DNA from 2 places in the Dermabacter vaginalis genome. Region 2 is predicted to be linked to the other one. Evidence: predicted binding sites of a transcription regulator. Region 2 holds the regulator's gene; the other holds the start of a gene.
The links. Region 2 encodes HrcA, which represses chaperone genes, less so after heat shock. Its sites were predicted from a motif close to TTNGCACTCGNNNNNNNCGAGTGCNAA; they were not measured.

Region 1 (14,620 bases), 700 kb from region 2:
CCATGACGGCCATCGAGCTCACGGACTTACCCGAGCCTGATTCACCAACGATGCCGAGGAACTCGCCCTCGTTGACGTCATAGTTCACGCCACGCACGGCGCGAACATCGCCGGCGGCGTTCGGGAAGGTGACCGTGAGGTCTTTGACGGAAAGAAGTGGTTCAGGCACGGTTGACCTCGCTCGTGGGATCGATTGCGTCGCGAAGAGCGTCGCCAAGAAGGTTCACGGCGGTGAGCAGGGCGACAAGGAAGGCTGCGGGAATCACGAAGAGCCACCAGCGGGTAAGAACCGCGTTCTGGCCATTCGCGATGAGAGTTCCCAGCGAGACGTCGGGCGGCTGAATACCGAGACCGAAGAAGCTCAGTGAGGTTTCGGCCAGGATCGCACCGCTCACGCCGAGCGCCGCGTCGATGATGAGCAGCGACGCCACGTTCGGGATGATGTGGCGCGCGAGGATCGTGGTGGTTCCCACGCCCATGTAGCGCGCGGCCTTCACGTATTCGCGGTCTTTGAGGGACTTGGTCTGGTTCTTCACGATCTGCGCCATGACCATCCAGCCGAAACCCGCGATCGCCACGACGATGACGATCCAGCTCACGTTGGACAGAAGCGGCGAAATAATCATGAGCACGTAGAACACGGGCAGCACGAGCAAAAGGTTGATGACCCAGTTCACGAAGGTCTCGAGCTTGCCACCGATGTAGCCGGCGAGCGAACCCACGAACGCTGCAATAAGCGTTGCCGCGGGCGCGGCCAGAAGGCCAATGAGAAGCGACTTGCGCAGTGCCTCGACCATCGAAGCGTAGAGATCCACGCCGATCGCATCGGTACCAAACCAGTGCTGGCCGCTCGGGGGTGAGTTGTAGCTGTACGAGTCGGTCTCGCCGAGCTCATACACGTTCGGAATGTTGCCAAAAATCGCGAAGAGCACGATGGCGCCAAGAACGATCGCGCCGATCCAGAAGTTCGGCTTGCGCTTGAGGCGGCGCCACACGAGTGCCCAACGGGACAGAGGCTTTTGGCGCTTCTTTTCGGCCTTGCGCTGTCGCTTATCGTTCGGGGTGCTCGAAGTGGTTTCCGCGAGCTCTTCGGTTGCGGGAACAGCCTCCGGAAGTTCCGTGGCGTCGTTGACGGGGGGAATTGGGTTGCTGGAGCTCATGGCGTCACACCCTCACTCGCGGATCGAGCGCCGCGTAAAGAACTTCGGAAAGCATCGAGGAGAACAGAATCACGATCGACGTGAAGCACACGTTGCCCGCGAGGGCGTTGACGTCGGATTGCTGAACTGCCTTAATGCCGTACTCACCCATGCCGGCCCACGAGAAGATCATCTCGAGGAACGCCGCGCCAGCGACGAGCGTGCCGAAGGAGTACGCGAAGTATGTGGACATGGGGATGAGCGCTACGCGCACACCGTGCTTCACGAGAGCATGGTTACGGGTGGCGCCCTTCGCGCGGGCCGTGCGAATGAAGTCGCTGCCAAGAACGTCGAGCATGATCGAGCGCTGGTAGCGCGAGTAGCTCGCCGCACCGAAAGCCGCGAGAACGATGGTCGGCAAAATCAAGTGATTGACGCTATCGAGGAAGGCTGTCATGCCTCCTTGAGCGTGATAGGTCGGCGAATACGAACCGCTGAAGCGAATCAACTGCGTTCCGAGGGCCTGGTTGAGTTTCGTGGCGACAACCATCAACAGGAGGCCACCCACGAAGGTCGGGGTCGAAATAAGAATGTACGAAGCGTAAGAGACGACCTGATCCGAAAGCTTGTACTGGCGAACCGCACCCCACACGCCGAGAGCGACGCCGATGAGTGCGCCGAGGAGCGCACCGGCAATGAGCAGGCGCAGCGACACCCCGGCGCGCATCGCCATCTGGTCGATGACCCACTGGCCAGAAATGTCCTTGCCAAGCTTCTGGCTCCACGGCTTGACGACGATGTTGGAGAGCCACGTCCAGGTGCGCTGGAGGATCGGCACCTTGTCGTTCATGTTCAATTCGTTGAGTGCCGCGTCAATCGAGGCCTCGGGGATCGGAGGGTTCTGCCCGAGCCAACGGCGGCGCGGATAGAAGAAGCTGCCAGCCGCAATGTAGGCGAAGACGGTAGCCACGACGGTGAGGATCGCGTAGTTCGCGAAGCGGCGAAGAAGATACTTTGTCACGAGAGTGCTCCGATCAGAGCGGTGAAACGCTCGTTGACATCCCAAGGATCCTGAACGAGGCACGCGTAGGCGGCGCGAGGATCGCGAAGGGGAGTGGTCATAAGGGTCACGTGCGCTGTCCTTATAGTGGTTCGGCGCCCGAAGGCGGCGGGGTCGGGTGCGCCCGGTTGGACGCGTGGTGCCCCAGGGTAGTCCAATCCGCAATTCGTTGGGCCTCTGAACGTATCGTGAACAGTGGCGTCACGGAAAGGTCATGAACTATTCATGGAACGGTTGAACTGTACCCCATGTGAGCTGGTTCACCGCCCCATTGTGAAGAATTTTTCTACGGCGCCTGGGTTCAGGTCAAACTGTGAGACTACAAACTATGGTTAATTATGCATCAGGCGAGGCGAAGGGCGAGTTGAGTGGGGCGGAGTATCGGCGCTACTCCCGGCACCTTCTTCTCCCTGGCTTCACGCCCGAGAGTCAGCGAAAGCTCAGGTCGGCCAAGGTTGCCGTCGTGGGTGCGGGTGGGCTTGGGTCGCCAATCCTCCAATATCTTGCCGCCGCTGGCGTCGGTTCGCTGACCGTTATCGATGCCGATTTAGTGGATAGTTCCAACCTTCAGCGGCAGGTTATTCATTCTGAGGCGGCCGTCGGAACGCCAAAAGTCGCCTCCGCCGCTCACGCTGTTCACGCACTCAATCAGGCCGTCCACGTGCGCGAGGTGCCCGAAGTGCTCACACCGGCGAATGCGCTCGCGACCCTAGCCGGGCATGATCTCGTGCTTGATGGGACCGATAATTTTCCTACGCGTTACCTTGTGTCCGACGCGTGCGAGATCCTTAATGTGCCCCTGATCTGGGGTTCCATCCTTGCTTTCGACGGGCAGGTCGCCGTGTTCTTTGGCGACGAAGGTCGAGGCGTGACCTACCGCGACGTGCATCCGCGACCGCCGGAGCCCGGCGAGGTTCCAAGTTGCAGTGAGGCCGGGGTGCTCGGCCCGCTCGTGGGCGTGATTGGCTCGACGATGGCGATGGAAGCCCTCAAGGTGCTTACGGGACTCGGGTCCCCGCTCTATGGGCGAATCCAGCTCTATAGTGCCCTGACCGGTGACTGGACGCGGCTTGATGTCGCGCGGCGCGCGGGCCGTGCGCCCGTCACCGAAATCGAGGACCTCGTTGAGACGTGCGGCTTCCCCGCAGTAGAAGCCTCCGGGGCCGCGCCGGTGCGGGCGGAGGTTCTTTCGCCAGCGGAGGCACTGCGGGAGGCAGCGACCGGCCGACTCCTCATTGACATCCGCGAAGAGTCGGAGGCAGCGGAGGGCATGCTGCCTCACGCCGTCAACATCCCAAAGACCCAGCTCATGGAGTTTGCGCGAGGGGAGCGGGCAGGCGTCGGGCCTTTGAGCGAGGTAGGTGATCTTCACGGTGCGATCCTGCACTGCGCGGGCGGTGCTCGATCGGCGGCGGCGCAGGCAGAGCTGGCGGCCCTTGGAATTAGCGTGGCGAATATGGCGGGCGGCTACGTGGCTTCGGTGACGCTTCGCCCTTAGCCTCCCGCGAAGGGTGGCAGCACGTCGACGCGCAGCGTGCCGTCCTCTCCAGGCCCAAGCACTGCCGAGGGGTCGTTCTCGCTCACCGTGTTCACGAGGAAACTGCATCGCCTGAGCACCGTAGCGGAATCGGGCCCTGCCGACTCGACGGCTCCCGCGCTCAAGGCCTCGAGCAAGTCTCCGAGAGTTGTCCCCTCGAATTCGACCGTGTGCTGGCTCGTGCCAAAAGCGTGGGCCGCGCCGGCAAAAAAGCGAACGTTGGCACTCGTCATCGCGCCGCTCCTTTCACTCATGTTTCTATCCTCCGATGGCGCTCATGGGCCGCTCGGGCTGCACGAAATCGCTGCGATCCATGCCGTGGCCTGCCTGTTTGCCCCATTGGGCGGCGCGCCACCGCTCGGCGATGGCCTCGTCGCTCGCGCCTTGGCGCATGAGGCCAAGCAGGTCGGTCTCGCTGTGCGAGAACAGGCACGTGCGCACGCGACCCTCAGCGGTGAGGCGGGTGCGGGTGCAATCCGCACAGAAGGGCCTCGTCACGGAGGCAATGATTCCGACGGTTCCCAGCGCCTGCTCGTGCGGCCTTTCGCCGGCTTCCGCAAATGGTTTACCTGGGGCAGGGGGCAGAATGCTGCGCACCGCATCCGTGTTCGCAGGATCGATGCCGCGTGCCTTGAGCTCTCCCGCGATCGTGCCCGGAGCACCGGGGGCCGCAACGGCGGGCCTAGGCCACACGTCGAATTTCTCGGCGGGGGCGCCGCCACGTGCTTCGCGCACGGGGTGCATCACGTAGTAGGGGCTGAGAAGCTGCCACACATCGCTCGCCGTGACCATGCGTTCGCGGGTCCAGCGACCCGCGCCATCGAGAGGCATGTATTCGATGAATCGAAGCTCGAGTCCCCGCTCGAGGCACCACGCGAGGAGCTCGGCGGCTTCGTGTTCATTGGCACCGGGCTGGAGAACCGCGTTGATCTTGATGGGGCTCAGCCCTGCGTCGCGTGCGGCATCGATGCCCTGCAAAACGCGGTGGAGGAACGGGCGGCGGGTCATTGCTTCAAACGTTTCGGAGTGCGCCGAATCGAGGGAAATGTTGAGGCGGTCCAAGCCGGCGGCCACGAGTGTTTCGGCTCGCTTCTCGAGACCAATGGCGTTTGTTGTAAGGGAGATGTCTGGTCGTGGCGAAAGCCCTGCCACCGACTCGATGATGTCGGGGAGATCGGCGCGCGTGAGCGGCTCGCCGCCCGTGAAACGTACCTCGCGGATGCCGAGCTTCTCCACGCCGATGCGCACAAACCGTGCGACCTCGTCAACGCTCATGAGCTGTGGTTTCTTTAGGAACTGCAGACCGGCCTCGGGCATGCAGTACGTGCAGCGGAGGTTGCAAAAATCGGTCAGCGAGATGCGAAGGTCGCTCGCCGTGCGGCCGTAGGTGTCGATGAGCGCGCCCGTCGCGGGGCGGCCCTCGGTCGAGGGGACTTCCTCGACGGGGTCCATGGCGCGGGGCTTCGGCATCCCGAGGTCGATCGACATGCTCTCCTTTGGGTCTCGCGAAAGAGGTGTCACACCAGCTTAGGGGACTTTCGCACGCTACCCTAGAGGCCCTGGCCACACGAGGAAGGAACAGCACTGTGGAGCACGAGTCGCGCCTCGCGCCTGGTCGCATCCCGCTCGCCGAACATCGGCGGAGCCTTCGTGAGCTCGTGGGCGCGGTGCTGGATTCCCCGAATGCGCCGGGCGTGGCAACCGTCGGAATCGAGAGCGCCCGCGACCGAGTCCTCGCGCGCGACGTGACCTCGCCCGTGAACGTCCCACCCGTGGCGAATTCGCAGATGGATGGCTTCGCGCTGCACGTTGCGAGCCTCGCGAACGCCCCGGATGGGGCCTCGATCAGTCTTCCGCTCGGTCCGCCCATCGCGGCGGGCGAAGCGCCCTCAAATCTCGCGCCAGGCACGGCGCGCCCCATCATGACGGGCGCCCCGATCCCCGCGGGCGCGAACGCCGTGATCCCGGTTGAGGCCACGGACGTTCGGCGTTTTTCACAGCTCACACGCGAGGGGGCCGACGCTTGCCGGCTACCGTCGGACCTCACGTTTTGCCTTGCCCCCGAGCACCGCACCGAGGGGCGTTTCGTGCGGCACGCTGGAAGTGATACCGAGTGCGGCGATGTCGTGGCGCGCGCAGGTCAGCTGCTCACGCCGCGTCTCATCGGTCACCTGGCATCGGTGGGTGTAGCCGAAGTGGAGGTGCGCGAACCTTTGCGCGCCGTTGTCGTTTCAACCGGGAGTGAACTGCGCGATCGAGGTGATGACGCTGTCGATCAGTGGCGTATTTTCGATGCGAATTCGCCGCTCATCGGCGCTGCACTCGAGGAAGCCGGAATCGAGGTGTGTGCCAGGCTGCGCGTACCGGATGATCCGCGAGCGCTTCTCGACGAGGTACGCGCGGCGTGTGAGGCCGCGAATGCGCACCTCGTTGTGTCGAGCGGTGGCGTGAGTGCCGGCGCTCTCGAGCCGATCAGACAGGCCGCCGAGATGCCCCGTTCGCCGCTACGCCTCGCCTTCGACAAAGTGGCGATGCAGCCGGGGGGCCCGCAAGGGCTTGGTGTGCTCGCGTCAGCCCACGGCGAGGTCGCGTGGATTGCCCTTCCCGGCAATCCCGTTTCGGCGTTCGTGAGTCTCGAGATGTTCGTGCGCGATGCTCTCGGTGCCCCGGCCCGCCCCCGCATGTCGCTGCCCGTGCGCACGCAAACCGGTGAAAGAGAAGTATCCCCCGAGGGCCTCGTGCAAGTGCGCCGCGCGCGCCTCAACACCGATTCAACCGTGAAGCTCGTGGGCGGAGCGAGCTCGCATCTACTGGGCGCGCTTGCCCTGAGCGACGCGCTCGTGCTCATTCCTGCGGAGGTCACGCACGTGGCCGACGGCGATATTCACGAGGTGATGATTCTTCGATGACACGCAACAACACCGACGCCAATGCGGATCTCACGCACGTGCGCGCCGACGGTTCGAGCCACATGGTCGATGTTTCCGGCAAAGCCGTGACAACCCGAGAAGCGAGCGCGAGCGCGACCCTCACGAGCCGCAGCGACGTGATCGATCGCATCCTCACGGGCGACCTTCCGAAGGGGGAGGCACTCAGCGTCGCACGTGTCGCGGGCATCATGGCGGCAAAGCGCACGCACGAGCTCATCCCCCTGTGCCACCCGCTCCCGATCACGAAGGTGACGATCGATTTTTCGCGCCGCGCGCCCGAGATTCTCGAAGTGAACGCGCGTGTGAAAACCGAAGGCAAAACGGGGGTCGAGATGGAGGCACTCACGGCTGCGAGCGTCGCCGCACTTACGGTCTACGACATGATTAAGGCTGTTGACCACCTCGCGGTCATCGGCGATGTCAAGGTGCTTGCGAAGTCAGGCGGGAAGAGCGGCGATTGGGACCGCGAGGTCGCGAGCGGTGAGAAAGGCGGCGCAGCGTGAGCCTCGTGGGGGAGCATGGATGGTCGGCATGCGTGATCGTTGCTTCAACGCGCGCGGCCCGCGGCGAATACGAGGACCTCACGGGGCCAGACCTTTCGGCTTGGCTTGAGCGGTGCGGGTTTCGCGGGTGCGGGGTCACGGTGGTCCCGGATGGGTCCGACGTTGGCCGCGCCCTCGGTGAGGCCATATCGTCCGGGGTGGATCTCGCGATCACGACGGGCGGCACGGGCCTCACGCCGAGCGACGTCACGCCGGAAGAAACGCGCCCGCACCTCACGCGGGAGATCCCCGGGATCGCCGAAGCACTGCGCCTCAAGGGCTCTGAATCGACGCCGTACGCGGTTGTCAGTAGGGGGCTTGCCGGTTTTGCTGGTCGCACGCTCGTGGTGAATCTTCCGGGCTCACGCGGCGGCGTGAAAGATGGCATGGCTGTGCTCGAGCCAATTCTCGAGCACGTGCTTCGCCAGCGCGATGGAGGAGGGCATGAATGAGTGAAGGTGCGAAGCCCGCGCAGGATGAGCGCGATCCGCACCTCGGTGGTGTCGAGGAACGCGTGCGCCACGCGAGTGTGAGCGGCGAGCCGATTGCGGTCGCCGAGATGGTTCGGCTTGTGGAGGACAGGCGATGTGGCGCCCTCGTCACTTTCGACGGTCTCGTGCGTGACCACGACGAGGGGCGTGGGGTGGAGCGCCTCGCCTATGAAGCGCATCCGAGTGCCGGCGACGTCATGAGGGAGGTCGTGCGCACAATCGGTGAGCGCTACCCCGATGTTCTCGTCGCCGCGAGCCACCGTCACGGCGCTCTTGAGGTGGGCGACTCCGCGCTTGTGGCGGCGGTTGCGGCGCCGCACCGAGCCCGTGCCTTCGAGGCGTGTGCGGATCTCGTGGATGAGGTGAAGGCGCGCGTGCCGATCTGGAAGGATCAGTACTTTTCCGACGGTTCCCACGAGTGGGTTGCCGCGATTGGCTGAGCGCCGTGCTTGACGCCTGGTGCGGGGTATGAAAAACGCCCTGCGCTGCATCGCTCGGGTGAGCGGCGCGCGGGGCGTTCGGTAGATGAGGCTGAAGTTTTTAGCGACCGAGGCCGAGAGTGGTGAGGCCTTGGGTGCTGCGGGCCTGGGCAATGGCGGCGAAGTCGCCACCGAGTCGGTTCTTGTCCACCGTGTTGTGACGTTCGACGTCTTGCCCCACCATGTGATCAGCGAGGTTTTCGAAGGTCTTGAAGATCGAGCGGATGACGGTCATTTTTGTGTGTTCCTCACTACCGTTTGTTTGGAATTAGGCGCGAAAAGTGGCGGTAGAGGGCGCTCCACCGCTGCATTCTCACGTGCTTCAATCTTATGAAGTGGACGCGCGCTCGCGCTAGGGCGATACGTGTGATACGGAACGTCGATTCCGATATGCCGGATATGTGGTGCGGGAAACATTGATGTTCGGGACCAACGCCCCGTTCTGTCCCGGATCCCACCTTCTCGGATTGCATAGGGGTTGTGGGGGTTTGGATTGCACCCACTCCCGGATTGCAGAGGGGTTGTGGGGGTTTGGGGTGCACGTGAAGCTAGCACTCAGCTTTGACGAGTGCTAACCGGCACACTAGTGTGGAACCCGTTGGCAGTCTCAGCGCGAGAGTGCCAAATGGTGCGCCGGGTTGCTCGGCACCGCGACGACGAGCATCCCACCGAGGCACACCCGTCAACTTCACATTGATAAAAGAAGGAGTGAGGTCGCATGTCGGTCTCCATTAAGCCCCTCGAGGACCGTGTCGTCGTCCGCCCGCTCGAAGCCGAGCAGGTGACTGCTTCGGGCCTGATCATCCCCGATACCGCTAAGGAAAAGCCCCAGGAGGGCGAGGTCGTCGCCGTGGGCGAAGGCCGTTTCGACGACAAGGGTGCACGTATCCCCATGGACGTCAAGGTCGGTGACAAGGTCGTCTTCTCGAAGTACGGCGGCACCGAGCTCAAGTACGGCTCCGAGGAGTACCTCGTTCTGAGCCAGCGCGACGTTCTCGCAATCATCGAAGGCTGAAAGGCTCATCGTGGCTAAAGAAATCATTTACGACGAGGATGCGCGCCGCGCGCTTGAGCGCGGCGTTGACAAGCTCGCGGACACCGTCAAGGTGACGCTTGGCCCCAAGGGCCGCAATGTCGTCCTCGACAAGAAGTGGGGCGCCCCCACCATCACCAACGACGGCGTGACAATCGCCCGCGAGGTTGAGCTCGAGGATCCGTACGAGGATCTCGGTGCCCAGCTCGCGAAGGAAGTGGCGACCAAGACCAACGACGTTGCCGGCGACGGCACGACCACCGCGACGGTTCTCGCTCAGGCACTCGTGCACGAGGGCCTGCGCAACGTCGCCTCGGGCGCGGCTCCCGCAGCGCTCAAGCGCGGCATGGAGAAGGCCGTCGAGGCACTCAGCGAAAAGCTCGGCGAGATTGCGATCGATATTGACTCGAAGGAACAGACCGCGTCTGTCGCGACCGTTTCCTCGCAGGATGCCGAGATCGGCGAACTCCTCGCGGAGGCTTTCGACAAGGTTGGCAAGGATGGCGTCATCACGGTCGAGGAGTCCTCGACCACGGCGCTCGAGCTCGACTTCACCGAGGGTATGCAGTTCGATAAGGGCTTCATTTCCCCGCACTTCGTGACCGACGCCGACCGCCAGGAAGTCGTTCTCGAAGACGCCTACGTGCTCATCAACCAGGGCAAGATCTCGAACGTGCAGGAGTTCCTGCCCGTGCTCGAGAAGGTTGTCGAATCGGGTAAGCCCCTCTTCGTGATCGCTGAGGACGTCGAGGGCGAGGCCCTCGCGACGCTCGTGGTCTCGAAGCTGCGCGGTTCCTTCAAGGGTGCCGCCGTCAAGGCCCCCGCCTTCGGCGACCGCCGCAAGGCCATGATGCAGGACATCGCGATCCTCACGGGCGCCGAGGTCATTACGCCCGATCTGGGCCTCGACCTCAAGACGACCGAGCTCAGCCAGCTCGGCACCGCTCAGCGCGTCGTCATCACGAAGGACAACACGACCATCGTGGGTGGCGCCGGTGATGTGGAAGCCGTCTCCGATCGCGTTCAGCAGATCAAGGCCGAGATCGAGAACACCGATTCCGAGTGGGACCGCGAGAAGCTCCAGGAGCGCCTCGCGAAGCTCTCGGGTGGCGTGTCCGTGATCAAGGTTGGCGCTCACACCGAGGTTGAGCTCAAGGAAAAGAAGATGCGCATCGAGGATGCGGTTGCGGCAACGCGCGCCGCGATCGACGAGGGCATCGTTGCTGGCGGTGGCTCGGCCATCGTCCAGGCCGCGACCGTTCTCGCTGATGACCTCGGGCTCGAGGGCGACGAGGCCGTCGGCGTTCGCGCCGTCGCCAAGGCCGTCGCCGAGCCGCTTCGCTGGATCGCCGAAAACGCCGGCGAAGAAGGCTACGTCGTCGTGGAGAAGGTCAAGGAGTCCCCGGTGGGCACCGGCCTCAACGCCGCAACCGGCGAATACGTCGACCTCGTTGACGCCGGCATCATCGACCCGGTCAAGGTGACGCGCAGCGCCCTGCGCCACGCCGCCTCGATTGCTGGCCTCGTTCTCACGACCGAGACCCTTGTCGTTGACAAGCGTGAGGACGACGACGAGTAAGCAACCGTCGGACCTCATCTCACTCGCCCCGCTTCTTGAGCTTTTTCGAGGAGCGGGGCGTATTCTTGGCGAAGCGCACTCGAAGTGTGCCGAGCGCGCCCGCGCACGCCAAAGCCTGACCTGCCGATACTTGCGAGAGGGAGAGGGGACTGCATGAGCGCTGTGTCTCAATCACCCTCGCGAAGCACGTCGAATCGCGTGCCATCGGCCGAGGAGCCGATGACTCGCAAGGGTGGGAAGCCCCACAAAATCGTGATGCGGCCGAGCCCCGCGGCCATGAGTGCCGCCCTCCTCGCAGCGATCGTGTTTACGGTGCTGCTCGAGTTCCTCGTGGGCATTAGTTTCATCGGGCAGAGCTTGTGGAGCGATCCGCGCCTCTTCCATGACCACTGGTTCACCCTTCCGCTGTACGGGTGGTTCGCGGTCGTGGCTCTTGCCATCGTTGCCCTGCTCCGGATCCTCACGCAGTGCGTTGTGCTCTACGAGGATCGCCTCAAGGTGCGCGGTCTTTTCCGCATTCCTCGTTCGGCGAAGTGGAGTGCGCTTTCCGGGATTTGGCTCGTGCGAGATATCTACCGTGGGAAAGAACCTCGCGACCCCGTGGAAACCGAGGTTGATGCTTTCGATGCCGCCCTCATCATGCGTTCACACACGAGCCGCGTGGCGAACCTTTCAGGCGCGTTCTATGGCACGCGCGCGCAGTCGATTCTCGTGCGGGAAGCGGAGGAGCGCGGCGTGAAGGTCGAAAACATTGACCACGCACGGCCGGGTGAACTCGCGCGTATGATGCCGGGCTCGCTCTCATTCATCGATCGCCACCCGAATCTTTCTGTGCTCGCGATCGTCGCGTTTTATGCAGCACATAACGTTTTGACGTTCATGATCTGGGGGATCTGAGGCCACCGGTTCCTTGGCACAATGGAACCATGCCTGCCCGCCGTACTAAGCGTTTTACTCGCCCGCCCCTGCCGCAACGGGGTGGGCTCGATGCCGTGCGGGTGGTGGCAACGCCGCGTGAAGTAGGTCGGCCCGTGGGGGAGGTTTTGCTCGAGCGGTTCCCGGCGCTCGGTTCGGTGGAGGCGCGTGACCTCGGTGAGCGTTTCACCGCGGGGGAGTTCGTGGATCAGCTCGGTGAGCCGTGGGGCGAGACCGAGGCGGTGACGCGTGCGCGCGAGGTGTTCTTTCACAGAGAGCTCGCCCCCGAGGAGGTTGAGCCGCGCGAGATTCCCGTGGTGTTCGAAGATGAGCATCTGCTTGTGGTCGCGAAGCCGCGCGACATGGCGAGTATTCCGCGCGGCGAGCATGTGCGCCGCAGTGCGCTCGTGCGGCTGCGGGTGGCGCATGCTCTCCCTGAGCTCTCGCCGATTCACCGGCTCGATAAACAAACCGGTGGGATCCTTGTGCTGTCGAAGATTCCCGAGGAGCGTGGCGCTTACCAGCAGCTTTTTGCGCGCGGGGAAGTCCGAAAGCGTTACGTGGCGTGGGTGGAGGGGGATTTTCCGACGCTTGCCAGTCTCGAGCGCGGCCCGCTTGAGATTCGTGAGCCCATAGTGAAGAGGCACGGTGATCTTTGGGCGCACATCGATTCCGAGGGAAAAGAGGCGTGGACGAGTGTGCGAATGCTGCGGCGGGAGGCTGGCAGCCGTCGGACTTTGCTGAGCCTGACTCCGCACACGGGCCGCACCCACCAGTTGCGTGTGCACCTCGCCCACGTGGGCCTGCCCATCGTGGGGGATGAACTGTATCCCGCACCTGCGCCCGATCCGCTCACGGGGGAGCGTTACCGCAGGGAGGTGAGTGAGCCGCTCGCGCTGTGGAGTGTGCTTATGGCGTTTCATGATCCGGTGACGGGGGCGGAGCGCTGCTTCGAGTGGTGGCCACGGGAGGCGGAGAGCGATGAGTGAGCAGATCACCGCGCGCGTGAGGGGTACTGACGTGGCGCTTGGACCCACTTTTGCCGCGCGCCTCGTGCCGTGGCTCAGGTGGGGCGCGCCGCTGCTTTCCGCGGTGTTCTTGCCGGTCACGGGGCTGTATGTGCATCGCGAGTTGTGGTGGCCGTGGTGGGCTGCTCTTCCCGCAGCATGGGCTGCGGGGTGGGTGCTGCTCGCGCTTCTCATGCTTGCGGTGCTTCTTCTCACGCACCGCACGACCTGGTGGAACCGGGAGTCGGGGCGCGTGCACAGGGGGCGGCAGTGGTGTGACGCCGCGCATGTGCGGGCGGTGGTCCCGGATTTTCGTCCGCAGGGTGTCACGGTGCTCGAAGCGGGGGAGGAAGGCCGACGCCTGCTTATCCCCTATAGCGGCTGGGACGATCGCAGTTACGAGGGGATCGCCGAGTTTGAGCGGCATGTGTGCGGTGCGGCGAGCCCCTCGCGGCGGGAGTTACTTGCACGCGATCGTGCCGCCCGAAAGTCTTGGCAAAATCGCGCCCTCGCGAAACGGTACGCGATGACCTGGCGCGAGGAGTTTGAGGATCCGCACGTGTTTCTTGAAGCATTTGATGCGCGCAGGAAGGAACTGGCAAGGCGACGGCGCTAAGGTTGGAGCATGACGAATGATCCCTTCGGTTTTGTTGGCCTGACCTATGACGACGTGCTGCTTCTTCCCGGGGAGACGGACGTCATCCCGAGCGATGTAGACACGACCGCGCGGCTGACGCGCGAGATCAACTTGAGGGTGCCCCTCGCTTCCGCTGCGATGGACACCGTGACCGAAGCTCGCATGGCGATCGCCATGGCGCGCCTCGGCGGTATTGGCATTCTTCACCGCAACCTTTCGATCGAGGATCAGGCCCACCAGGTCGACCTCGTCAAGCGCACCCAGACGGGCCGCGTGCCGAACCCCGTGACGATCGGGCCGGACGCGACGCTCGAGGACTTCGATGCGACGTGCGGCAACTACCGCGTTTCGGGTCTGCCCGTTGTGGATGAGGACGGCATGCTTCTCGGCATCTGCACAAACCGCGACCTGCGCTTCATTCCCGTTGCCGAGTGGGCCAGCACGAAGGTTTCGGACGTCATGACGCGCGAGGTGTACACCGCGCCTACCGACGTGAGCCGTGAAGACGCAACGGCACTGCTGCGCAAGCACAAGCGCGAGCGCTTGCCCCTCGTGGACGAAAGCGGCAAGCTCACGGGCCTCATCACCGTGAAGGACTTCGTCAAGAGCGAGCAGTTCCCGAATGCCTCGAAGGACGCCGAGGGGCGCCTCCTGATCGGTGCGGGCGTGGGCTTCTTTGGGGATTCCTACGAACGTGCGGGTGCACTGCGCGATGCGGGTGTGGACGTGCTCGTGGTGGATACCGCGAACGGCCACGCGCGTCTCGCCCTCGACATGATCCGGCGTCTCAAGAGCGATAAGGCTTTTGACGGCGTGCAGATCATTGGCGGCAACGTGGCGACGCGCGAGGGCGCCCAGGCGCTTATCGATGCGGGCGTTGACGCCGTCAAGGTGGGCGTGGGCCCGGGGTCGATCTGCACGACTCGCGTCGTCGCGGGCGTGGGTGTTCCGCAGGTCACCGCCATCTACGAGGCGTCGAAGGCATGCAAGAGCGCGGGTGTTCCCCTCATTGGCGATGGTGGCCTGCAGTACTCGGGCGATATCGCGAAGGCCCTTGTGGCCGGCGCCGATACCGTGATGCTCGGCTCGCTCCTCGCGGGCACCGCCGAATCGCCCGGCGAAGTGATCCTCATGAACGGCAAGCAGTTCAAGAGCTACCGCGGAATGGGCTCGCTCGGTGCGATGGCCTCGCGCGGCAAGAAGTCGTTCTCGAAGGACCGCTACTTCCAGGCCGACGTGGAGACCGACGACAAGATTGTGCCCGAGGGCAT
Region 2 (9,168 bases):
GGAGCGTGAACATCACGCGTTCATCCTCGGGTTCAACATGGTCGTAGCCGAGCAGGTGAAGGATGCCGTGCGTGAGCAAAAGGAGCATCTCTTCTTCGGTGCTGTGCCCCGCAATGCGCGCCTGGGTGGCGGCAACGGAGGGGCAGATAACGATATCGCCGAGGAGCCCTTCGGGGGCGAGCTCGCCTTCGCTTCCCTCGCGCAATTCATCCATGGGGAAACTCATCACGTCGGTGGGGCCCTCGAGGTCCATCCACTCTTCGTGAAGGTCGCTCATTGCGCTCTCATCCACGAACGTGATGGAGAGTTCCGTTGCGGGATGCAGGAACATCGCGTCAAAGACATATCGGGCAAGATCCACGAATTCGCGCGCGTCGATCTTCGCGGTGGTCTCATTATTGACTTCGATGCTCATCGCTTGGCCTTCTTTTTCGGAGAGAACTCGGAAAGATCCCAGCGTGCGTACGCATCAACGATGTCGCTCACGAGTCGGTGGCGCACAACGTCCTTCGAGCTCAAGTGGCAAAAGGCAATGTCATCAACATTGCCGAGGATCCGCTCAACAACCTTGAGACCGCTCTTCGTTCCGCCGGGGAGGTCAACCTGGGTCGCGTCTCCGGTGATCACCATTGTCGAATTGAACCCAAGGCGCGTGAGGAACATCTTCATTTGCTCGGCGGTCGTGTTTTGGGCTTCGTCGAGGATGATGAAGGCGTCATTGAGGGTGCGCCCGCGCATGTAGGCGAGCGGAGCAACCTCGATGGTTCCGGCGCCCATGAGGCGCGGAATCGACTCGGGATCGAGCATGTCGTGGAGGGCATCGTAAAGCGGGCGCAGGTACGGGTCGATCTTCTCGTTGAGCGTGCCCGGGAGGAAGCCGAGCCTCTCCCCTGCTTCGACCGCGGGGCGGGTGAGAATGATGCGGTTGATCTGCTTATCGAGCAGAGCCCGCACGGCTTTCGCGACGGCGAGGTATGTTTTGCCGGTGCCCGCGGGGCCAATGCCAAACACGATGGTGTTCTCGTCGATCGCGTCCACGTAGTCCTTTTGCCCAACGGTCTTCGGGCGGATCGTACGGCCCCGGGACGAGAGCACGGACTGGCTGAGGATCTGCGACACGTGCTGATCGCGGCGTCGATCATCGCCGTAGAGTTCCGCCGCGCGGTGGACCGCCTCACCCGTCACGGTTTCGCCGCTCGCGGCGATTTCAATAAGGGAGTTCATGATCGCGGCTGCGCGATCGAGCGAGCCTTCCGGTCCGCGCAACGTGATCTGGTGCCCGCGCATCGACACGTCGATGTCCGGCATGATTTTTTCGATGACGTTGAGGGCCTGGTCGTTTGCGCCGAGGACGGCGACGGGGCGCAAGTGATCGGGGATCGCGACGTAGCGCTCGAGAATTTCGGTGGTCTCCTGCACGGTTAGAAGAGGTCTCCTTCAGACTGGGGCGTACCGGCGAGAATATGTCCGTGTACATGGAAAACGCTTTGGCCAGCGCTTTCACCGGTGTTGAAAATGAAGCGGAACTCCCCCTGGGCCTGTTCCTTCGCAACGGCGCCCGCGGCCTTGACGACCGCGGCGAGCAGGTCTTTATTGGCGGAGAGTTCCACGATGTTGGAGTAGTGCTCCTTGGGCACGGCGAGCACGTGCACGGGAGCCTTCGGCTCGAGGTCCTTGAAGCACACGACGTTGGCGTCCTCGTAGACCTTGGTCGACGGGATCTCGCCAGCAACGATCTTGCAGAAGATACAGTTCGGATCGGTGGTGGTCATCGGCTCCTCCTCGGGTGCATGAGAGCGTTGGCCCCACCAGTCTAGTGGGCAAGCGGTGTGCCCACGTGTGGGGTCCGACGCCTTCGAGCGTGCACCTGGGGCCACGGGTGTCATTGTGAACGAGCTACTGCCATCGACCGATCACCGAGCAGAGTGCGGCAAGAGCCGCTGGTCCCGCGCTTGACGCCCGAAGAATCTCGTTCCCGAGTAGAACTGGGGCCGCGCCGGCGGCGGAAAATCGGCGAATCTCCTCGTCGCTTATGCCCCCTTCGGGACCGACGAGGACCCACACTTCCCCAGGCATTTCTCCCGCGTTCGCGGCGCGCATCGCGAGCTCGCGAGTCACTCCACCGAGCCTTTCGGTCGCACTCTCGTGGAGAGCAAGGACCATGGCCCCACGAGAAACCGCACTCTCGATGAGGGGCACAAGTTCCGCACTCGTCACAGCGGTCTCCAGGGCAGGGATGCGTGCGCGGCGCGATTGCTTGACCGCGGCGATAATGCGCGAGCGCCATTTCTCGCGCCCCTTTTCTTCCTTCACACCCTTCCACTGAACGACGCTGCGGTCCGCTTGCCACGGAATCACTCGGTCCACGCCGAGTTCGGTCGCCATTTCGATCGCCGATTCGTCCCGACCACCCTTCGCGAGTGCTTGGACGAGGACGAGCAGAGTCGCTGGTGCCTCTTCGTGCCGCGGCGTTTCGCTGAGCTCGATGTCAAAGCTCGATTTCGACACGCTCACGATCGAGGCCTCAGCCTGGTGCGCGCTCGCGTCGGTCACGAGGATGCGCTCACCCGAGCGCAAGCGCATGACGCGCGCCCCGTGGTGGCCCTCATCCCCACCGATCGAGAACGCTGCCCCGGTGCTCGCTCCTTCGAGCGTGCCTTCGAGGAGAAGGAAGTTCTTCAGGCTCACAGGTCGCGGAACTTTTCGCGGATCTTGGCGAATACTCCGCCGTCGCTGTGCTGGGCGTTCTTCGCACCTTCGCGCAGATCCGGTTCGCCACGCATCTCGCCAAACTGTGTGAGGAGGTCCCGCTCAGAACCGGAAAGCTTCTTCGGGATCTCGACGCCTACTTCGATGAGGATGTCGCCACGCGAATCGCCGCGAAGCGAGGTCACACCGAGGTTCCGCATGCGAATCACATCGCCCGGCTGGGTGCCCGGCTTGATTTCGACCTCCCGCTCACCGTCAAAGGTCGTGAGCGTGGCCTTCGTGCCGAGGGCCGCGGCCACCATCGAAATCGTGAGGCGCGCAAGCAGGTCGTTGCCCTCACGGTGGAAGATTTCGTGCTCCTTGACACGCACTTCGACGAACAGATCACCCGCGGGGCCGCCGGCCTCGCCGGCCTCACCCTCGCCGCGAAGCTGAATGCGGCGTCCCGTGTCGATGCCCGCGGGAACGCGCAGGGTAATCGTGCGCTCTTCTTGCACACGGCCGTGGCCCTGGCATTCGGCGCAAGGATTCTCGATGGTCGTGCCGTGACCCTGGCACGCCGAGCACGGCGCGAGCTGCACCATTTGCCCAAGCAGGGAGTTCACGGTGCGCTGCACGTGCCCGCTTCCGCTACACACGGTGCATTTCTTCGTTCCGGTTCCCGGTTCACAGCAATTGCCGTGGCAGCGTGAACAGGTGACAGCCGTCGGGAACGTGAGCTCTTTTTCGGAGCCGAACACAACGTCGTCGAGTTCGAGCGTCATGCGTCGCAGAATGTCGTTGCCGCGCCGCTCACGGGGAATGGGGCCGCGCCCGCGCCCGCCCATGCTACTCGCGCCCGCGAACGCCTCAAACAGGTCGGAGAAGTCGAACGTCGCTCCCCCACCGAAGCCACCGAAACCACCGCCGCCGAACGGGCTCTGCCCGCCCATGTCATACATGCGACGTTTTTCAGGATTGGAGAGCGTCTCGTAGGCTTGCGAGACCTTCTTCATTTGATCGGCCGCAGAAGGATCGGGGTTCACGTCGGGGTGAAGTTTGCGGGCCTTCTTGCGGTAGGCCTTCTTGATCTCGTCCGCGCTGGCGTCTTTGGAGACGCCGAGGATCTCGTAAAAATCGTCGTTCACGAAGTGTGGTTCCTTGAGAGTTGGGTGCAGTTCTTAACCGATGAAACGGGAAATATACCGGGCGACGGCGCGCACGGAAGATATGGAGGTCACGTAATCCATGCTCGAAGGGCCGAGGATCGCAATGCGTGAAGACGGCGAAGCGCCACCAGCCGCTTCGGTATAGGCGCTCCCCACGAGGGCTGCGCGCTGAAGAGCATCACCGGAAACGCTACTGAGCTCCTCGCCGATCAGCACGTCGACCTCGCCGAAGTTCGAATGCATCTCGCCAAGAAGTCGCAAAAGCACGAGTTGCTCCTCGAGGAGGTCGAGCATGGGGCCAACTTCGCGCGAGAACTGTTCACCGCGCGCGAGGTTCGAGACGCCGCCGACGATCATACGATCCTCGCGACGCGAGGCAAGCAGTTCGCCGAGCGCCTCGAGCACTTCGGTGGCGGCAGCGCGTGTTGATGCGGATTCCTCCTCGAGAAGTGCATTGAGGTCCCCGCCCACTGAGGTCACGGGCCTCGATGCGCACACGCGATTGATGCGCTCGCGCAGGCGTTCATAGAACGCGGCATCCTGCGAGTGCTGAAGAGAAATTGTTTGCTGATCCACCCGGCCCGCATCGGTGATGAGCACAACGAGCAAGAGGGTTTCGGAAGTCTTCACGAGTTCAACGTGACGCACGTGAGCCTGGCGCAACGCGGGGTACTGCACAACGGCGACTTGATTCGTGAGGCGCGAGAGCAGACGCACCGTGCGGGACAGCAGATCATCGAGGTCGTGGGCACCGTCGAAGAACGTGTGGATTGCGCGACGCTCGGGCGCTGAAAGGGGCTTGACCTGCGCGACGTAATCGACGAACACGCGGTAGCCCTTATCGGTGGGGATGCGCCCCGCCGAGGTGTGGGGCTGCATGATGAGTCCCTCTTCTTCGAGCACCGACATGTCGTTGCGCACGGTCGCGGCGCTCACGCCTAGCTCGTGACGTTCCAGCAGTGACTTCGAGCCCACGGGTTCGCGGGTCGCCACGTAATCTTCCACGATTGCGCCGAGGATGCTGAGCTTGCGCTCATCCATGTATCTCATCCTTTCGCGCATTAGCAGTCACGGGCTTCGAGTGCCAATACTACGCGGAGTGCGCGCCCCTCGCACGGTGTGGCGATCCCCTGTGAGCGAACACGCCCCTGGTAGCGTAAACCGCCGTGAATATCGATCGCTACGGCCACGACGTCCTTTCCGGTACCGGGGATGCCTTTCACCCGAAACGCCCCGCGAGCAGGGATGTCCCCGCCGAGCGCGGGCTCGTCGTCGAGGATGTCCAAACCGGCTGGGTTGGCGCCGTTACGCGCGTGGAAAAGTCTGGCGGCATCCACATCGCCGAGCTCGAGGATCGCCACCACCGGCTGCGCACCTTCCGCCTCGGCCCGGGGTTTTTGATCGATGGGAAACCCGTCCGCCTCGTTCCCCCTACGAAGGGCGGTCCGACGGCTGCTCGGCAAACGTCGGCCCCTAAACGCAGCGCCTCGGGCTCAACCTACGTTGAAGGGGTGCGTGCCCGCGTGGCGCGGGGCTCGCGGATTTGGGTGGAAGGCAAGCACGATGCGGAACTCGTGGAGAAGGTGTGGGGGCATGACCTGCGTATCGAGGGCGTTGCTGTCGAAATGCTCGATGGCGCCGATAATCTTCTCGAGCGCGTTCGGGCTTTCCGGCCGGGCCCAGGCCGCAGGCTCGGGATCCTCGTTGATCATCTCGTTCCCGGTTCGAAAGAAACGCGGATCGCCGAATCCGTGATGCGGGAGAAGGGCATGCGGGAGCATGTGCTGATCCTCGGCCACCCGTACGTGGACGTGTGGCAGGCCGTCAAACCCGCTCGCGTAGGGCTCGAGAAGTGGCCCCACATCCCCAAGGGAACAGACATCAAGGTCGGCTCGCTCAGAGCGCTCGGGCTCCCTGCCGAGTCGCAGGCGGATATCGCCGAAGGGTGGCAGAAGATTCTCGGGCGGGTGCGCTCGTACGCGGATGTCGAGCCGACCCTTAGCGGGCGTATCGAGGAACTGATCGACTTCGTCACCGCCACTCCCTGAATTGCATAGGGGTTGTGGGGGTTTGGCACGAGGCCAAATCCGACGCTTACCTCGCCCGCGCTTAAGAGCCATCGGAAGCGTCGACTAAGCGGCCGAGTCCCCGCTTCTGCCAAAAACCATGCGGTGCTCTGTATTCATTCAAGGTCCAGCCGTAAGCCGCAACCGAGACATCATGCACTGCCCTGACGGACGCCACGACTGCCCGTCCGACTGTCCGGGCCCTCATCTGCACTAAACGTGATCCAAGCCACGTGATAGGTTCAGGTAGGTGCAAGGTCGGGTTATCGGTGACTTTCGAAAGCGTAGGAATCTCATGATTTTTAGGTCCCCGTGGTTTATGGTCATTTTCGTTGTTGTCGTGATGATCGTGGCGATCCTGCTTCTCGGCTTTCTAATTTTTACCGTTCTTCAACAATTCGTCGCCCGACATAAGAAAACGGACAACGAAAGTGATCAACATGAACCGTAGGGATCACTCGAGTCTTCGCCGCTCCAAAGGCGCTCTCAAGGCAAAACATCGCGCGTAATGGCATCGGCGACGAGCCGGCCGGCATCGGAAAGCCTCACGATCCCGTTGTCCCACGCAGTCGCATCCAACCGCCCCGCCGCCACATGCCGCTCGAGCACCTCGCGTGCCTCATCGCTCGAGGTGAGCGGGTTGCTCGCCGCCTCAAAACCCTCGCGGATGCGCATCTCGAGCATGAGGCGCTCGAGCGCGCGATCCTCGGGCGAAACGTTCTCGAACCCGTCGACGGGCAAACGCCCGGCGGCGAGGGCGGCGGCATAGCGTGAGGGGTGCTTGAGGTTCCACGACCGATACCCGTCGCGGTGTCGATGCGCGCCGGGGCCAATCCCCCACCAGTCGAGCCCTCGCCAGTAGGCGAGATTATGGCGGCACTGAAACTCCTCGCCCCGCGCGAAATTCGAGACCTCGTACCACTCGAAACCCGCGGCTCGCGTGCGGTCGGCGATGAGTTCGTAGGCATCGGCCATGAAGTCTGGATCGGGCTCGCTGAGCTCGCCGCGGCGCAGCTGGCGAGCCATTTTGGTGTTGCCCTCGACGATGAGCGAGTAGGCACTCACGTGATCCGGCTGCATCTCGGTGATCGCCTCGATCGTGGTCTCGACGTCCGTGAGCGACTCCCCCGGCGTTCCATAAATCATGTCGAGACTCACTTGAAGGCCCGCTTCCCGGGCCCACGCGACGGCCCGTGGCACGGATTCGGGGTTGTGGGTGCGGTCGAGGATCGCAAGCACGCGCGGCACCGCCGATTGCATCCCAAAGCTGACGCGAGTAAATCCGGCATCGGCGAGGCGGAAGAGGGAGTCCCGCGTGACGGAATCGGGATTAGCTTCGGTCGTCACCTCGACATCGGATGCGAGAGGGATGAGCGAGGTGAGGTACGCGAGCATGCGCGCCTGGTCATCGGCCGGAAGAAGCGTGGGGGTTCCGCCGCCAAAGAACACCGTGTCAACTCGGTCGTAGGAAAAGCCCGACGCTTCATCATCCGCGAGCGTGAGATCCATTTCCCGCATCGCATTATCCGGATACTCCGCCTGCGATCCTCCGCCGCCGAGTTCCTTCGCGGTGTAGGTGTTGAAGTCGCAGTACCCGCACCGCACCGCGCAAAACGGCACATGAATATAGACCGAGAGGCCTCGGCCCTTGGCGTTAGTTTCCGCGGCCATCGGTGATGAGCGAGGCGGGGAATTCGAACGCGATATCGGCACTTTGGAGCGCCGCGAGGCACCCCTTTGCCATGGACGTGTACACGGGCGTTTCAGTGTCGCGAGCCCAGGTCAGGAGCGCCTTGGCGCTCGCCGGATCAATCGCGCCCGCGAGCCCGCGGAACATTTCGCCGATGCTGACGCCGTGCTCGGGAACCGACTGGACCTCGATCTCATCTCCCGGGCGCACAACGCCCTCGCGCACGATGCGGAAGTACGCGCCGCACTTGCCGTAAGCAGTGAAGCGGCGCCCCCACGGGCCTCGCCGTTCGAGCCCCGCCTGATCGGCGAAGCGCCCCATCCAGACGCCAAAGGTCTTGCAGGGCTGGCGCGGCACGCTCGCCTCAAGCTCGGCACCGCCAATCCGCCAGCGCGAGCCGATGACGACCTCGTCGGTATCAATGCCCTCCGTGACCAGATTTTCACCGAAGGCACCGTCGGGCAGACCACTAAAACCTTCTTGGCGAGCAAGTTCCTCGCGAGTTTCTCGCGCGAACGCATACACAGCCTTGAAAAGGCCGCCGTGATGTTCGGTATCGCCCTGCACGTCGCCGAGGACGCCGTGCGTCAAGAGCTTGATCCCCTCCGGGCGCGGGACCTTGTTGATCCCCGAGCGGATACCCGTTGCTTCGACGTGGAAGAGGGAATCCACCGTGCACGTCGAGATCACGCGCGCCGGGGCGTCAGCAATGGTGACCGAAAGAGGTTCAACGTTCATGATCGTGCCTCCTTATTTGTTTTTGCCGTCGGCCGAGCCGGCGTCCGAGCGCAACGCCGCGATGAACGCTTCCTGCGGCACGTCAACCGAACCGATCGACTTCATCCGCTTCTTGCCTTCCTTCTGCTTCTCGAGCAGCTTGCGCTTACGAGAGATGTCGCCGCCGTAGCACTTGGAGAGCACGTCTTTACGGATTGCGCGGATGTTCTCGCGAGCGATGATGCGCGAACCGATTGCCGCCTGGATGGGCACCTCGAACTGCTGGCGAGGAATGAGGTTCTTGAGCTTGCCGGCCATCTCTACGCCGTAGTGGTAGGCCTTATCGCGGTGCACAATCGCGCTGAAGGCGTCCACCGTTTCGCCCTGAAGCAGCATGTCCACCTTGACCAGATCGGCCGCTTCCTCACCCTGCACGTCGTAATCGAGCGAGGCATAGCCTTTCGTTCGGCTCTTGAGCTGGTCGAAGAAGTCGAACACGATTTCGGCAAGGGGAAGGGTGTACCGAAGCTCCACGCGGTCTTCGCTCAGGTAGTCCATGCCCTTCATCGTTCCGCGCTTCGACTGGCACAGTTCCATCACGGTGCCCACGAATTCCTTGGGCACGAGGATCGTGGACTTCGCAACGGGCTCGCGGATCTCGTGAACCTTGCCCTCGGGGAAGTCCGAAGGGTTCAGCACTTCGACCTCGGTGCCGTCCTCCATCGTCACGTGGTAGATCACGCTCGGCGCGGTCGAAATCAGATCGAGGTTGAACTCGCGCTCGAGCCTCTCGCGCACGATCTCGAGATGAAGCAGGCCGAGGAAGCCCACGCGGAAG

Region 1: a site for HrcA is predicted at 8,727-8,753, ahead of groES (co-chaperone GroES). Genes of this name have one in related genera too.

What each region holds. Positions count from the first base shown of each region.
Region 1 is NZ_CP012117.1:425,378-439,997, forward strand. It holds gene DAD186_RS01715 (dipeptide ABC transporter ATP-binding protein) at 1-169, opposite strand, end outside; gene DAD186_RS01720 (ABC transporter permease) at 162-1,160, opposite strand; gene DAD186_RS01725 (ABC transporter permease) at 1,165-2,160, opposite strand; gene moeB (molybdopterin-synthase adenylyltransferase MoeB) at 2,528-3,697, shown strand; gene DAD186_RS01735 (MoaD/ThiS family protein) at 3,694-3,990, opposite strand; gene DAD186_RS01740 (GTP 3',8-cyclase MoaA) at 3,995-5,224, opposite strand; gene DAD186_RS01745 (molybdopterin molybdotransferase MoeA) at 5,323-6,645, shown strand; gene moaC (cyclic pyranopterin monophosphate synthase MoaC) at 6,642-7,169, shown strand; gene DAD186_RS01755 (MogA/MoaB family molybdenum cofactor biosynthesis protein) at 7,166-7,660, shown strand; gene DAD186_RS01760 (molybdenum cofactor biosynthesis protein MoaE) at 7,657-8,139, shown strand; gene DAD186_RS10795 (hypothetical protein) at 8,240-8,413, opposite strand; gene groES (co-chaperone GroES) at 8,897-9,193, shown strand; gene groL (chaperonin GroEL) at 9,204-10,790, shown strand; gene DAD186_RS01775 (hypothetical protein) at 11,067-11,687, shown strand; gene DAD186_RS01780 (pseudouridine synthase) at 11,717-12,694, shown strand; gene DAD186_RS01785 (hypothetical protein) at 12,687-13,328, shown strand; gene guaB (IMP dehydrogenase) at 13,338-14,620, shown strand, end outside.
Region 2 is NZ_CP012117.1:1,125,060-1,134,227, reverse strand. It holds gene ybeY (rRNA maturation RNase YbeY) at 1-415, opposite strand, end outside; gene DAD186_RS04845 (PhoH family protein) at 412-1,419, opposite strand; gene DAD186_RS04840 (HIT domain-containing protein) at 1,422-1,772, opposite strand; gene DAD186_RS04835 (16S rRNA (uracil(1498)-N(3))-methyltransferase) at 1,897-2,688, opposite strand; gene dnaJ (molecular chaperone DnaJ) at 2,685-3,836, opposite strand; gene hrcA (heat-inducible transcriptional repressor HrcA) at 3,870-4,898, opposite strand; gene DAD186_RS04820 (DUF3097 domain-containing protein) at 5,024-5,905, shown strand; gene hemW (radical SAM family heme chaperone HemW) at 6,410-7,594, opposite strand; gene DAD186_RS04810 (MOSC domain-containing protein) at 7,578-8,351, opposite strand; gene lepA (translation elongation factor 4) at 8,364-9,168, opposite strand, start outside.